Parafrankia irregularis: one gene and its partner. The protein of the gene in region 1 interacts with the protein of each later gene in a pairwise test. Links are inferred from orthologs where the notes say so. Each region holds a gene or a part of one and is shown in the gene's direction. Other genes may lie near its edges.

Region 1 (6,578 bases):
GTCGAGCGGGGCGATCATCCAGCCGACCCGCCAACCGGTCATCGCGTAGGTCTTGGCCACGCCGTTGACGACGATCCAGCGGTCGCCGAGCTCCGGTGCCTCGACCGGCATCGAGGAGAAGCGCGCGTCGCCGTAGACGAGGTGCTCGTAGATCTCGTCGCTGATCACGTAGATGCCGGCCTCGGCTGCCCAGCGGCCGATGGCGCGGACTTCCTCCGGCGTGTGGACGGCGCCGGTCGGGTTCGACGGCGAGCAGAACAGCAGAACCTTGGTGCGGGGGGTCCGGGCGGCCTCGAGCTGCTCGACGGTCACCCGATAACCGGCGTCAGGGCCGGTCACGACATCGACGGGGACACCGCCGGCGAGTCGGATCGCCTCGGGATAGGTCGTCCAGTAGGGCGCCGGCAGGAGAACCTCGTCGCCGGGGTCGAGCAGGGTCGCGAACGACTGGTAGACGGCCTGCTTGCCGCCGTTGGTGATGAGGACCTGACTCGGCTCGATGACCAGGTTGGAATCCCGCCTGGTCTTCTCCGCGACGGCCTCACGCAGGTCCGGCAGGCCCGCGGCCGGGGTGTAGCGGTGCATGGCCGGTGCGCGGCACGCCTTCTCCGCGGCGGCGACGATGTGCTCGGGCGTGGGAAAATCGGGCTCGCCGGCACCGAAGCCGATCACGTCCCTGCCCGCGGCGCGCATCGCCTTGGCGGTCGCGTCGACGGCTAGGGTCGCGGAGGGCGCGATGCCTGCGATGCGGTGGGAGATCCTGCTCATGGGTCGCCATGCTGCCACGGGGGAGCGGTCTGAGGCCGGCCCGTCCGGCCCGTCCTGGGGCGACTAGCGGACGTCCAAGAGCACCGTGTGGCGAGCTTCTGGGCGATGACGGGGTATGCTCGATCCGCTCGGTCTGTCGGGCCCGCTTGCGGGCCCAAAAGTTCGAGTACGTCTAAGGGGCGTGGCTCAATTGGTAGAGCACCGGTCTCCAAAACCGGCGGTTGCAGGTTCGAGTCCTGTCGCCCCTGCGTTGGACCGACGAACGAGTGGGTGGAGCTGAGTGGCGACCGATACGCGTGACGCGGCACCGCGGGCCGGCCGGTCCGCGCGGGCTGACCGTCGTCGGTCGCCGTTCTCGATTGTCCGCAGGATTCGTCAGTTCGTCCGCGAGGTCATCGGGGAGCTCCGCAAGGTCGTCTACCCGGGGCGTAACGAGCTGGTCACCTACGTGATCGTCGTGCTCGTCTTCGTCACGGTGATGACGGCCTTCGTTGCTGGCCTTGACTTCGGCCTGACGAAGGCGGTCCTCGCGGTCTTCGGCTGATACCGAGGCCGCGTCGGGCTCCGAGCCGGGCTGACCGAAGGTCAGCGTGGCCCAGCGCCTGGCCTGGCCGGTTCCGGCCTGATCCGGTTCGCCCCGTCGTGTCGTGCGCGGGTTGAGGCGCCGGCCACAGGCGGGCACCGCGGGCGGGTCCAGTCCAGAAGGGCCGTTCGGCGGGTGACGGCCGTCAGCGACAGAACCACCCACTAATGCATCCGTCCACGAGAAAAGGATCGGCCGCGTGTCCCAGTCTCCCGAGCACGCTTCCTCCGAGCAGGGGGAGGCGCTCGAACGCCTCGACCCCGTCGCGGCGTTCGAGCGCGACGAGGTCGCGAGCACGGATGCCGCGGCCGAACCCGACGTGGACGACGCCGAGTCGGTAGACCAGGCCGAGTCGGCCGACCAGGCGGAGGCGGACGTGCCCTCCGCGGCGGCGACGGCCCCGGGCGCCGAGGCCGAGCCGGCGGAGGACGACGCTGACGACCTGCTCCGTGCGCTGGAGGAGGCGCCGGGCGAGTGGTACGTCGTGCACTCCTACGCGGGCTACGAGAACAAGGTCAAGGCCAATCTCGAGACCCGGATCTCCAGCCTCAACATGGAGGACTACATCTTCCAGATCGAGGTGCCCACCGAGGAGGTCCCGGTGGTCAAGAACGGCAAGCGCCAGCTCGTCCTGCAGAAGAAGTACCCCGGCTACATCTACGTCCGGATGGATCTCACTGACCAGTCCTGGTCGGCGGTCCGGAACACGCCGGGTGTGACCGGGTTCGTGGGCCTCACGAACCGGCCTTCGCCGCTGCGCCGCGAAGAGGTGGTCGCCATCCTCGCGCCGGTCGCTCCGAAGGAGAAGAAGGTCGAGACGGTCAAGGCCCAGGAGTTCGAGGTCGGGGAGTCCGTCACGGTCATGGACGGCCCGTTCGCCACCCTGCCTGCCACCATCAGCGAGATCAACCTCGACGCGCAGCGCCTCAAGGTGCTTGTCTCCATCTTCGGTCGGGAGACGCCGGTCGAGCTCCAGTTCAACCAGGTCGCGAAGATCTGATCCGCTCCGTAGAACTCCGGTAGGAAGACGAACAGATGCCTCCCAAGAAGAAGAAGATCACTGCGCTGATCAAGCTCCAGATCAACGCCGGCAAGGCGACCCCGGCCCCGCCGGTCGGCCCGGCCCTCGGCCAGCACGGCGTGAACATCATGGAGTTCTGCAAGCAGTACAACGCGGCCACCGAGTCGCAGGCCGGCAACGTCGTGCCGGTCGAGATCACGGTGTACGAGGACCGTTCCTTCACCTTCGTCACCAAGACCCCGCCGGCCGCGCGGCTGATCCTCAAGGCCGCCGGTGTCGACAAGGGCAGCGGCACGCCGCACCGGGTCAAGGTCGCGAAGCTGACGCCGGCCCAGGTCCGTGAGATCGCCCAGACGAAGCTGCCTGACCTGAACGCGAACAGCCTCGAGGCGGCAGAGAAGATCATCGCGGGCACCGCTCGGTCGATGGGTATCACCGTCGGCGAGTGAGGCCCTTCCGTGGTCGCCGCGTGACCACGGAGCTGTACGACCACGGGCGCTGCACGACCACGACCACGAACACGGCGCCGCGACGACTCCGTCACGGCCAGGTATGTGGGAGGGCCTGTTCCGTTCCGACCCTGTCCGGGATGACTCCGGGCCCGGTGTCGGGTGGCCAGGACCCGCCAACACCACAGGGAGAGCACATGAAGCGCAGCAAGGCGTACCGCGCCGCGGCTGAGAAGATCGACCGGGCCGCTCTCTACAGCCCGCTTGAGGCCGCGAAGCTGGCCCGCGAGACGTCCTCCACGAAGTACGACGCGACCGTCGAGGTCGCGATCCGTCTCGGTGTGGACCCGCGCAAGGCGGACCAGATGGTCCGCGGCACGGTCAACCTGCCGCACGGCACCGGAAAGTCGCCGCGGGTCGCCGTCTTCGCCGCCGGTGAGAAGGCCGCCGAGGCCGCCGCCGCCGGTGCGGATGTCGTCGGCAGCGACGACCTGGTCGCGCGGATCCAGGAGGGCTTCCTCGACTTCGACGCCACGGTGGCCACGCCGGACCAGATGGCGAAGGTCGGCCGGATCGCCCGTATCCTCGGCCCGCGTGGCCTGATGCCCAACCCGAAGACCGGGACGGTCACCCTCGACGTGGCCAAGGTCGTCGGCGACATCAAGGGCGGTAAGATCAACTTCCGGGTCGACAAGCAGGGCAACCTGCACATCGTCATCGGCAAGGTGAGCTTCTCGGAGGCCCAGCTCATCGAGAACTACGGCGTGGCGCTGGACGAGATCGTCCGGGTCAAGCCGTCCGCGGCGAAGGGCCGTTACCTCAAGAAGATCACCTTCGCGACGACGATGGGCCCCGGTATCCCGGTGGACCCGAACCGGACCCGCAACCTCCTGGAGGAGACCCCGGTCTGACCGGGCGTCGCAGACGTCGCGAGTCGGCGTCGCGCGCGGACCCCGAAGGGGCACGCACCGTTTTTCGGGCGTGCCCCTTCGTTCGTTCCCGCGCCGGTGCCTGCTATCATTGCGAACAGTTCCACACCGAAGACCGCTGGTCGTTCTTCAGCTGTCAGGGTTCCGGTTGTTGCGGGATCCAGGCGCTGGAGGCCGAAGGCTCGGATTTCCGGGCGGCCCGCGCAGGTGGCGAACGGGAAGTCGCAACGAAGACCGTCAGGTTCGCTGGTCGTCCACTCCGATGGGCCGCCAGCCTCCCGGGCACAGTCGGATGTTCTTGACGCCCCCGCGCCTCTCTGCGCCGGGGCGTTCGTTGTTTCCAGGGCTTGTCGGCATGGCCGGCCGACACCTGAAGGAGCCCGATGGCGAACTCGGAGAAGACCGCCGCCGTGGCGGAGATCGCCGAGGAGTTCCGTGGTTCGACCGCCGCGGTGCTGACCGAGTATCGCGGTCTCACGGTGAGCCAGCTCACCGAGCTGCGTCGCACCCTCGGCGAGACCACTCGTTACGCGGTGGTCAAGAACACCCTCACCAAGATCGCGGCAGAGCAGGCCGGGGTCTCCGGCCTCGATGACCTGCTCGTCGGCCCGACCGCCGTGGCCTTCGTCGGGGGCGACCCCGTCGAGGCGGCGAAGGGGCTGCGGGACTTCGCTCGCGCCAACCCGGCCCTGATCGTCAAGGGCGGGTTCGTCGAGGGCAAGGCGATGACCGCGGACGAGATCCGCAAGCTCGCCGACCTGGAATCCCGCGAGGTGCTGCTCGCCAAGCTGGCCGGGGCGATGAACGGCTCGCTGGCGAAGGCGGTCGGCCTGTTCGCGGCTCCGCTGTCCCAGGTCGCCCGCCTCGCCGAGGCGCTGCGCGCACAGCGCGAGGCGACGGCCGGCGCCGAGCCGGCCGCGGCCGAGCCCGCCGCGGCCGAGGCAGCTGCCACCGACGCCTGAGCGATCCCCGCTCACCACGGACCATCCCCCGCACGAAGGCCCGGCTGACCGGGCGCCGGATCACCTGATCGGCATTACCAGGAAGGAACCGCCACCATGGCGAAGCTTTCGACCACCGAGCTCCTCGACGCCTTCAAGGAGATGACTCTTCTCGAGCTCTCCGAGTTCGTGAAGGAGTTCGAGGACACCTTCGGCGTGACCGCTGCCGCTCCGGTCGCCGTCGCGGCCGCGCCGGCTGCCGGTGGCGGCGGCGAGGCTGCCGCGGCCGAGGAGCAGGACGAGTTCGACGTGATCCTCGAGTCCGTCGGCGACAAGAAGATCCAGGTCATCAAGGAGGTCCGCGCGCTCACCAGCCTGGGCCTCAAGGAGGCCAAGGACCTCGTCGACGGCGCGCCGAAGCCCGTCCTCGAGAAGGTTGCCAAGGAGGCCGCTGAGAAGGCCAAGGCGGCTCTCGAGGGCGCTGGCGCCACGGTCACCGTCAAGTAGTTCGCCGGGTGCCGCCAGCGGCACCTGTGGCATCTGAAGCCCCGTCCTGGACGCTCCAGGGCGGGGCTTCGCCGCGTCCGGTGGTGGGTCTGTGCGGCTTGGACCTCCGAGTGTCCGGTAGCCCGGTAGCCCCGGTTTGGTGGGGCGCAAGAGTGAACGGTTCTGGTCGTTCCGACGACCACAATCCTTCCTTCTTGCGGGTCGCCAGGCGGCCCTGCGCCCTTTTTGTGCCTCATGAGGTGAATTGACGATGCCGTGCGGGAGGTGTGGGAGCCTCGATGGGTGCCCGTGCGGGCGGGGTTCGCGTCAGTAGCGGCAGTCGCGGCAGCGCCAGGAGCCGAGGATCGCCGTCCTGGCGACCGCGATCCTCAGGTCGTACTTGGTTGTAGCGGCGACGCCGACTGGTGGTGGGCGTCAGGCGGGCGCCATCGGTGGTAAGACCTATGTGCTGTCCGTCGGTCGGGGCCGGTGCGCAGCGTGACGAGGTGCGGGGGGCTGGCGGCCTGCGGGCGGCCGGGCCGGGAGGCGGACCGCCTGCTCGAATCACCGGCTTCATGCATGAATGGCCTTTTCACGACGCATGTCCGTATGCGGCGGGCGGGCCCTCGACGGCGGGCTGACCCCGCCTCCGGGGCCGGCCTCGGCCGGAACTGCCAGTCAGCGCGGGCCCTTGCCCGAGACGATGTTGGCTTCGGGCCCTTGACGAGCTCCCGGGCAACGGAGTTCCATCGTTTTGCGAACCTTCGTCGGGAAGCGGCGCGTGACTTGATCATGTCTCGTCCTTGCCAGCAGTGAAGCCCTCGGCTACACTGCTAGTTTGCGCTGTCTTTCTCGTTACATCGGGCTCGTCGGTAACACGTTCGACATCGGGATCCGGCCCCATCGGGTGATCGGGTTCGCGCTGCGGAGCGGTCCGCGGCCCTCTGGCTCAGTGGCCGAGGGCTCGCCGCCCCAGCGGGTTCGGGTGACGCGAGAGCGGCGTGGCCGTGCCTCGTTCGCGAGCACGGCGGCCCGGTTGTCCGCAACGAGACCCGAACGAGACTTCTCGCCCTTGCACCGACACACCGATCCGAGACCGCCGCGCCGGCGGCGCCTGGGCATTCCAGCGCCTGCCGACCAGACCCGCGGCGGCTTTGTCGTGCCCGGAGCCTTCGACGGCCCGGATGCTCCGTGGACCTCTGCCCCGGCTGCTCCGCTCGACCCACTCGGCCGGTTCGGCCTGACCGCCCCGTTCGCGCAGGCGTCCGCGGGGGCGGGCATTGCCCGACGGACTGTCGTATCGGCGAAGGAGCCTCTCTCTCGGGATCGTCGCATTGCCGGGGCACCCCCCGCCGATGTTCCGCATAACCGTAGCGAGACACTGATCACCTGACCACCCCC
Region 2 (7,816 bases), on another replicon or contig:
CAGTGCCCCGGAACGCTTCGGCGTTCCGGGGCACTGAGCCGTTTCCGTCGTCGGCTCGGACTCTATGCATCCGCTGACCGAGGGCCGTGAGACGGAAACGGCTCACTGGTGGTTCGTCCCGATCGTCCGGCGCGAGGCCGCGACGGTCCGGTCACAACGAGCGCGATACGCCCAGTCGCAGCCGCTTCGGGTTCGCCAGCGACCCGAAGGACAGCCCGTCGCTGCTCTGTTCCGCGAGCTCGACGCCATCCACGGTGCCCGGGACCGCCTCCCGCTGGCCGTGCGGCGCGGACCCCGTCTGGGGAGCGACCGACTCGTCCTGATCCATGCGCAACACCTTTCGAAGAGTTACCGAATCGGCACTGAATACCAAAACGGTATCCAGTGGGCGCGTCGGCCAGTGCGGGAGGTGTCGGCGGTCACAGTGAGGTACGTCCACACATCGAACTGCACCCGAACGGCAGCCGAACCACGCCCGAACGGCGTACAGACGACGGGGAACGACGGAGAAGGAGCACGATGGCGCCACGTCCGCGGTGGGAGGCCGGCACCGCTGCGGAGCGGGCCTTCGCCCACATCACGGACTACCTGGCCGGTCTGCCGGAGCGGCCGGTCGCCGCGGCCGAAGGCTACGCGAAGATCCATGCCCGGCTGAGCATCCCGCTGCCCGCCGGCAGCACCGATCCTCTCGAGATCGTCGACGAGCTCGCCGCGGCCGCCGAACCCGGGCTCGCCGCCACCGGATCACCGCGCTTCTTCGGCTACGTCATCGGCGGAACCGTCCCGGCGGCCCTGGCCGCCGATCTGATGGCGGTCGCCTGGGACCAGAACGCCGGCCTCGCCAGTCTCTCCCCCGCCGCCGCGGCCGCCGAGGCGGTCGCCGGCGAGTGGATCAAGGAGCTGCTGGGCCTGCCCGCCACCGCCTCGGTGGGCATCACCACCGGCACCCAGATGGCCCATGTCACCGCGCTGGGCGCCGCCCGGCACCGTGCCCTGGCCCGGTACGGGTGGGACGTCGAGGCCGACGGCCTGCACGGCGCGCCGCCGGTACGGGTGTTCGTCGGCGCCGCCCGCCACACGACCGTGGATGCCGCGCTGCGCCTGCTGGGGTTCGGCTCCCGCCGCCTGACCGTGGTCGACACGGACGACGCCGGCCGGATGCGACCGGAGGCGCTGCGGGTCGCGCTCGCGGCCGGCACCGGCCCGGCGATCGTCGTCGCGCAGGCCGGCGAGATCAACACCGGTGCGTTCGACGCGATGGGGCAGATCTGCGCGATCAGCCACGAGCACGGCGCCTGGGTCCATGTCGACGGCGCGTTCGGGCTGTGGGCGGCCGTGTCCGCCTCCGCCCGGCGCCGCGCGCTGGTCACCGGGATCGACCAGGCCGACTCCTGGGCCACGGACGGGCACAAGTGGCTGAACCTGGCCTACGACTGCGGCATCGCGATCGTCGCCGACGAGCGGGCGCACCGGGCCGCGATGTCGACCCGCGCCCCCTACATCCCGCCCCCGGCCGTCGACGAGCACGACCCGTTGGAGTGGACACCCGAGTTCAGCCGGCGGGCCCGCGGCTTCGCGCTCTACGCCGCGCTGCGATCGCTGGGCCGGGCGGGCCTGACCGACCTGGTGGACCGCTGCTGCGCGCACGCCCGGCGCCTCGCCGACGCGCTGGGCGCGCTCGACGGGGTCGCGGTGCTCAACGACGTCGAGCTCAACCAGGTCCTGGTCCGGATCGACGACGACGACGCGACCACGGCAGCGGTCATCGAGCTCGTCGTCACCGGCGGCGAGGCGCTCGTCTCCGGCACCGTGTGGCATCGCGCCGTGGCGATGCGGCTGTCGGTCTGCAACTGGATGACGACCGAGGCGGACGTCGACCGGGCCGTCGCGGCGATCGCGGCCGCCATAGCCGACGCACGTGGCCGTTGTCACGGGTGAGTGGCCCGGTGGTGCGCGGCCGGCATGTTCTCTTCAGGCCTGTCGGCGGGCAGCGCTAGGCTGCGTCAATGCCGCCGGATCCCCGTGCGACAGCCGTCGACCGCCTTCACCGCCACCGAGAGACCACAATCCTTCACCGAGAGACACATTGAAGCCACACTAACGACCTGAAGTAGCCGGGAACAATAGGCGAGTAGGTCGGCGGACTTTTCGGCCGGCTTTCTTTCCGCCCGCCCTGCCCGCACTCGTATCGTCGCACCGATATCGCCCCACCCCTGCCCCCGCCCCGTCCCCGCCCCGCATCGACCGGCGTGCCCTCCGCGCGCGGGAAGGTCCCGACGACATGCCGAACTCCTTCGTCCACCTTCACGTCCACACCGAGTACTCGATGCTCGACGGGGCGGCCCGGCTCAAGGACATGTTCTCGGAGGTCTCCCGGCAGGGGATGCCCGCCGTCGCGATCACCGACCACGGCTACATGTACGGCGCCTACGACTTCTACAAGCAGGCCACGGCGGCCGGGGTGAAGCCGATCATCGGGTGCGAGGCCTACGTCGCGCCGGAGTCGCGCCTGCTCAAGCAGCGGGTGCGGTGGGGTGACCCGAACCAGAAGAGCGACGACGTCTCCGGTGGTGGCTCCTACACCCACATGACGATGTGGGCACGGAACGAGACCGGGCTGCACAACCTGTTCCGACTCAATTCCCGTGCGTCCATCGAAGGCCACTACATCAAATGGCCACGCATGGACTCCGAAATCATCGCCGAGCACGCCGAAGGGCTGATGGCGACAACCGGGTGCCCGTCCGGTGAGGTGCAGACGCGGCTTCGTCTGGGGCATTACGACGAAGCACTCAAGGCCGCCGCGAAATACCAGGAGATCTTCGGCCGCGAGAACTTCTTCTGCGAGATCATGGATCATGGCATCGAGATCGAGCGCCGGGTGCGGGACGGGCTGATCGACATCGCCCGCGCGCTGGACATGCGCTTCGTGGTCACGAACGACTCGCACTACACCTACGAGTCGGAGCGGGCCACCCACTCCGCTCTGCTGTGCGTCCAGACGGCGTCGACGGTCGCGAACCCCACCTTCCAGTTCGAGGGCTCGGGCTACTACCTCAAGAGCGCCGAGCAGATGTACGCGATCGACACCTCCGACGCCTGGCAGCAGGGGTGCGAGACCACGCTGATGATCGCCGAGCGGGTCGAGCCGGCCGGCATGTTCACCAAGCGCAACCTGATGCCCCGCTTCCCCGTCCCCGACGGCGAGACCGAGGAGTCCTGGTTCCGCAAGGAGACCTGGGCGGGCATGGACCGGCGGTTCCCGAACGGGTTCGACGAGGAGCATCGCACCCGGGTCGAGTACGAGCTCGGCGTCATCCTCTCGATGGGCTTCCCGTCGTACTTCCTGGTCGTCGCCGACTTCATCATGTGGGCGAAGAACCAGGGCATCCCGGTCGGCCCGGGCCGTGGCAGCGCCGCGGGCTCGATGGTCGCCTTCGCGATGGGCATCACCGACCTCGACCCCATCCCACACAGTCTGCTGTTCGAGCGGTTCCTCAACCCCGACCGCGTCTCCATGCCGGACATCGACATCGACTTCGACGAACGTCGGCGCGGTGACGTGATCCGCTACGTGACGGACAAGTGGGGTGAGGACCGCATCGCCCAGATCGTCACCTACGGCACGATCAAGGCGAAAGCCGCCATCAAGGACTCCTCCAGGGTCCTCGGCTACCCGTACGCGGTCGGCGACCGCATCACCAAGGCGATGCCCCCGGCCGTCATGGGCAAGGACATCCCGCTGTCCGGGATCTTCGACCCCAAGCACGCCCGTTACAGCGAGGCCGGTGAGATCCGCGGCCTCTACGAGTCCGACGCGGACGTCCGCAAGGTCATCGACACGGCCAAGGGCCTGGAGGGGCTGATCCGCCAGGCCGGCGTGCACGCCGCCGGCGTGATCATGTCCGCCGAGCCGATCATCGACCACATCCCGGTGTGGCGCCGCGACGCCGACGGCGCGATCATCACGCAGTTCGACTACCCGACCTGCGAGAACCTCGGCCTGCTGAAGATGGACTTCCTGGGCCTGCGCAACCTCACCGTCATGGACGACGCGGTGCGCAACGTCGAGTCCAACCGCGGCCACAAGGTCGACCTGATGGGCCTGGAGCTCAACGACCCGCCCTCCTACGAGCTGCTCGCCCGCGGCGACACCCTGGGCGTGTTCCAGCTCGACGGCGGGCCGATGCGCTCCCTGCTGCGCATGATGCGGCCCGACAACTTCGAGGACATCTCCGCCGTGCTCGCGCTCTACCGGCCCGGGCCGATGGGCGCGAACTCGCACATCAACTACGCGCTGCGCAAGAACGGCCAGCAGGAGATCACCCCGATCCACCCGCAGCTCGCCGAGCCGCTGGCCGACATCCTGGACACGACCTACGGCCTGATCGTGTACCAGGAGCAGGTCATGGCGATCGCGCAGCGGGTCGCCGGCTACACCCTCGGTCAGGCCGACCTGCTGCGCCGGGCGATGGGCAAGAAGAAGAAGGAGATCCTCGACAAGGAGTTCGTGCCGTTCTCCGACGGCATGAAGACCAACGGCTTCTCCGCCGAGGCGATCAAGATGCTGTGGGACATCCTGGTCCCCTTCTCCGACTACGCCTTCAACAAGGCGCACACCGCCGGCTACGGGCTGGTCTCCTACTGGACGGCCTACCTCAAGGCCAACTTCCCCGCCGAGTACATGGCCGCGCTGCTCACCTCCGTCCGCGACGACAAGGACAAGAGCGCGATCTACCTGAACGAGTGCCGGCGGATGGGCATCCGGGTGCTGCCCCCGGACGTGAACACCTCCGACGCCGACTACACCGCGCACGGCGACAACGAGATCAGGGTGGGCCTCGCCGCCATCCGCAACGTCGGCGTCAACGTCGTCGAGTCGATCGTCCGCAACCGGAAGACGAAGACCCGCTTCGCCTCCTTCCCCGACTTCCTGGACAAGGTCGACGCCGTCGTCTGCAACAAGCGGACCGTGGAATCGCTCATCAAGGCCGGCGCGTTCGACTCGCTCGGGCACACCCGCCGCGGCCTCGCCGAGAAGCACGAGCAGGCCGTCGACGCGGTCATGGGCGTGAAGAAGAAGAACGCCGAGGGCCAGTTCGACCTGTTCGCCTTCGACGGCGAGGACGGCGAGCCGGACGCCGCCCCGATCTTCGGCGTCCAGGAGTTCTCCGACCAGGAGTGGGACAAGTCCCTGCTGCTCTCCCTCGAGCGGGAGATGCTCGGCCTCTACGTCTCGGACCACCCGCTGCTCGGCGTCGAGCACATCCTCGCGGCCAAGGCCGACTGCAGCATCGCCGCGCTCAACGGCGGCGAGTACCCGGACGGCTCCGTCGTCACGATCGGCGGCATCATCTCCGGCCTGCAGCGGAAGGTGACCAAGCAGGGCAAGCTGTGGGCCCTGGCCACCGTGGAGGACATGGGCGGCGGCCTGGAGGTGATGTTCTTCCCGGCGACCTACGAGACATGCTCGACCCAGCTCGCCGAGGACGCCGTCGTCATCGTCAAGGGGCGCATCGACAAGCGGGAGGACACCCCCCGCCTCGTCGCCTCCGACCTGACCGTCCCGGACCTGAGCGATCACGCGCTCAGCCCGCCCGTGGTGATCACCCTGCCGGCCTCAAGGGTCAACCCCCCGACCGTCGACCGGCTGCGTGAGGTGCTCGGCGACCACCCCGGCACCACCGAGGTCCACCTGCGCCTGCAGTCGTCCAGCCGGGTCACTCTCCTGCGACTCGACGACGCCTACAAGGTCCAGCGGACACCCGCGCTGATGGGCGACCTCAAGGCCCTGCTCGGTGCCTCCGCCGTGGCCTGATCGAGGATGAAGGGCCGGATCACGGCCGGTCGTGCGGAGGCGGCCGCCGCCATGAACGGCTACAAATCAGAACATGGATGCGAGTGACCACACGCGGACGGTACGTCAGTCCTTCAGCCGTCAGACCCGCCTGTTCACCGACCGCGACGCGGTCTTCGCCGCCCGCGAGCCCGCCGTCCCCTGGCTCGAGCCGCTACACCCCGACATGATCATCCTCGACGTGGCCTGCGGAGCGGGCCACGTCGCCGAGCTCGTCGCACCGCGCGTCCGCCAGGTCGTCGGCCTCGACGTCACGACCGAGCTGTTACGGATCGCCGCCACCCGCCTGCGGGACGCCGGTGTGGCCAACGTGCTGTTCCAGGAGGGCGACGCCGCCCGGCTGCCCTTCCTCGACGCGTCCTTCGACGTGGTCTACTGCCAGGCCGCCCTGCACCACTTCCCGGACCCGCGACCGTACGTCGCCGAGATGGCCCGGGTGTGCCGGCCCGGCGGACGGGTGGTGATCTCCGACATGGTCGCCCCGAGCCCCCGCCTGCGCGGCCCGTTCGACGACCTGCACCGCAGGATCGACCCGTCCCATGCGGCCACCCTCCTCGACACCGAGATCACCACGCTGCTGCGCGCCACGGTGGGCCCGCTCGCCGCGGACCCGGCCCGCCGGCGCGCCACCCTGCCCATCGACCGGCTCCTGACCCCGGTCGCCGACCGCGAGGCGGTGTTCGCCGCCCTGCGGGCCGAACTCGCAGGCGGCCCGACCACCGGCTTCGCCCCGACCGAGCAGGACGGCCAACTCCTCATCAGCGTCACCACCGTCGCCGTCACCGCAACCCCGGCCGGCCCCTCACCGACCCACCGCTGACCAGGAGGACGAACACATGACCACCACCACGCCGTTCGACCCGCACACGCTGCTCGCGGAAAGCCGACTCGGGGTGCTCGCCACCATCAAGGCAGACGGGCTTCCGCAGCTCTCCCCCGTCCTGCCCTTCTATCACCAGCCGGCCGGTGTCCTCTATGTGTCCATGACCGAGGGCCGAGCCAAGACGGTGAACCTGCGCCGGGACCCGCGCGCGGCCCTGGAGGTCACCAGCCCCGACGGCTGGGCCTGGGCCACCGCCGAGGGCACGGTGACCCTCGTCGGCCCGGGCACCGACCCGCACGGTCCCGAGGTCGGGGCACTGGTGGACTACTACCGCCTCGCCGCGGGCGACCATCCCGACTGGGACGAGTACCGCTCGACGATGGTGTCGGACCGCCGCGTCCTCATGACCATGACGGTCGACCATGTGTACGGCGCCAGGCTCCGCTGACTGCATCCCCGCTGACAGACAGCCTCGAATCGATCGGGAGGGAACCCTGTTGTCGCAGCACCGCCAGCCGCTGGTCGTGACCGTGCCCACCGAGGAGCTCCGCGAGGCGCTCGCCTCCACACCCGGAGCCGAGGTGATCGTCTGGGACCTGTCGGGCGCGCCGCCACGGCGGGACCCTGACATCGTCGTGGTGCCCTACATGTCCGATCCGGCCGTGCTTGGCGCACTCGACGGGCTGCGACCCCGGCTCGTGCAGAGCCAGTCCATCGGCTACGAGCGGGTCGCCGACGCACTCCCCCCAGGCCTCACCTTCAGCAACGCCGCTGGCGTGCACGAGACGTCCACCGCCGAGCTGGCGATCGGCCTGATGATCGCCAGCCAGCGCCGGCTGCCAGCGCTGGTCGCCGCCCAGCTGGATCATCGCTGGGCGCACACCGCGTCCCGGTCGCTGGCGGACTGCAGGGTCGTCGTGGTCGGGCAGGGCGGCGTCGGACGGGCGATCATCAGCCGCCTGCGGCCGTTCGAGGTCGACATCACCCGGGTGGCCGCAACGCATCGCCAGGACGCCGACGGCGTCATCCGGTCGGTCGACGAGTTGCCCAAGCTGCTGCCCGACGCGGACATCGTCACGCTCGCCGTCCCGCTGAACGCCTCCACGGAGGGCATGGTCGACCGGGATCTGCTGGCC

The links.
Region 2: the proteins of rplL (region 1) and dnaE interact in binary tests that used the Escherichia coli proteins (3 or more experiments, as listed by UniProt). The link is inferred for Parafrankia irregularis from one-to-one orthologs.

The regions. Positions count from the first base shown.
Region 1 is NZ_FAOZ01000002.1:327,547-334,124, forward strand. The notes cover bases 3,627-6,503. They hold rplL (50S ribosomal protein L7/L12), read left to right. Parts: upstream 3,627-4,808; coding sequence 4,809-5,198; downstream 5,199-6,503. Other genes in these bases: rplA (50S ribosomal protein L1), read left to right, coding at 3,627-3,732; rplJ (50S ribosomal protein L10), read left to right, coding at 4,134-4,712. In the rest of the region: AWX74_RS03955 (pyridoxal phosphate-dependent aminotransferase), read right to left, coding at 1-768; preprotein translocase subunit SecE, read left to right, coding at 1,049-1,312; transcription termination/antitermination protein NusG, read left to right, coding at 1,551-2,351; rplK (50S ribosomal protein L11), read left to right, coding at 2,387-2,821; more of rplA, read left to right, coding at 3,019-3,626. UniProt on the Escherichia coli protein: The binding site for several of the GTPase factors involved in protein synthesis (IF-2, EF-Tu, EF-G and RF3). Is thus essential for accurate translation.
Region 2 is NZ_FAOZ01000001.1:96,910-104,725, forward strand. Bases 1,904-6,018 are described here. They hold dnaE (DNA polymerase III subunit alpha), read left to right. Parts: upstream 1,904-2,281; coding sequence 2,282-5,818; downstream 5,819-6,018. Other genes in these bases: AWX74_RS00390 (pyridoxal phosphate-dependent decarboxylase family protein), read left to right, coding at 1,904-1,938; AWX74_RS00400 (class I SAM-dependent methyltransferase), read left to right, coding at 5,892-6,018. In the rest of the region: AWX74_RS00385 (hypothetical protein), read right to left, coding at 152-328; more of AWX74_RS00390, read left to right, coding at 520-1,903; more of AWX74_RS00400, read left to right, coding at 6,019-6,677; AWX74_RS00405 (PPOX class F420-dependent oxidoreductase), read left to right, coding at 6,694-7,128; AWX74_RS00410 (NAD(P)-dependent oxidoreductase), read left to right, coding at 7,178-7,816. UniProt on the Escherichia coli protein: DNA polymerase III is a complex, multichain enzyme responsible for most of the replicative synthesis in bacteria. This DNA polymerase also exhibits 3' to 5' exonuclease activity. The alpha chain is the DNA polymerase catalytic subunit.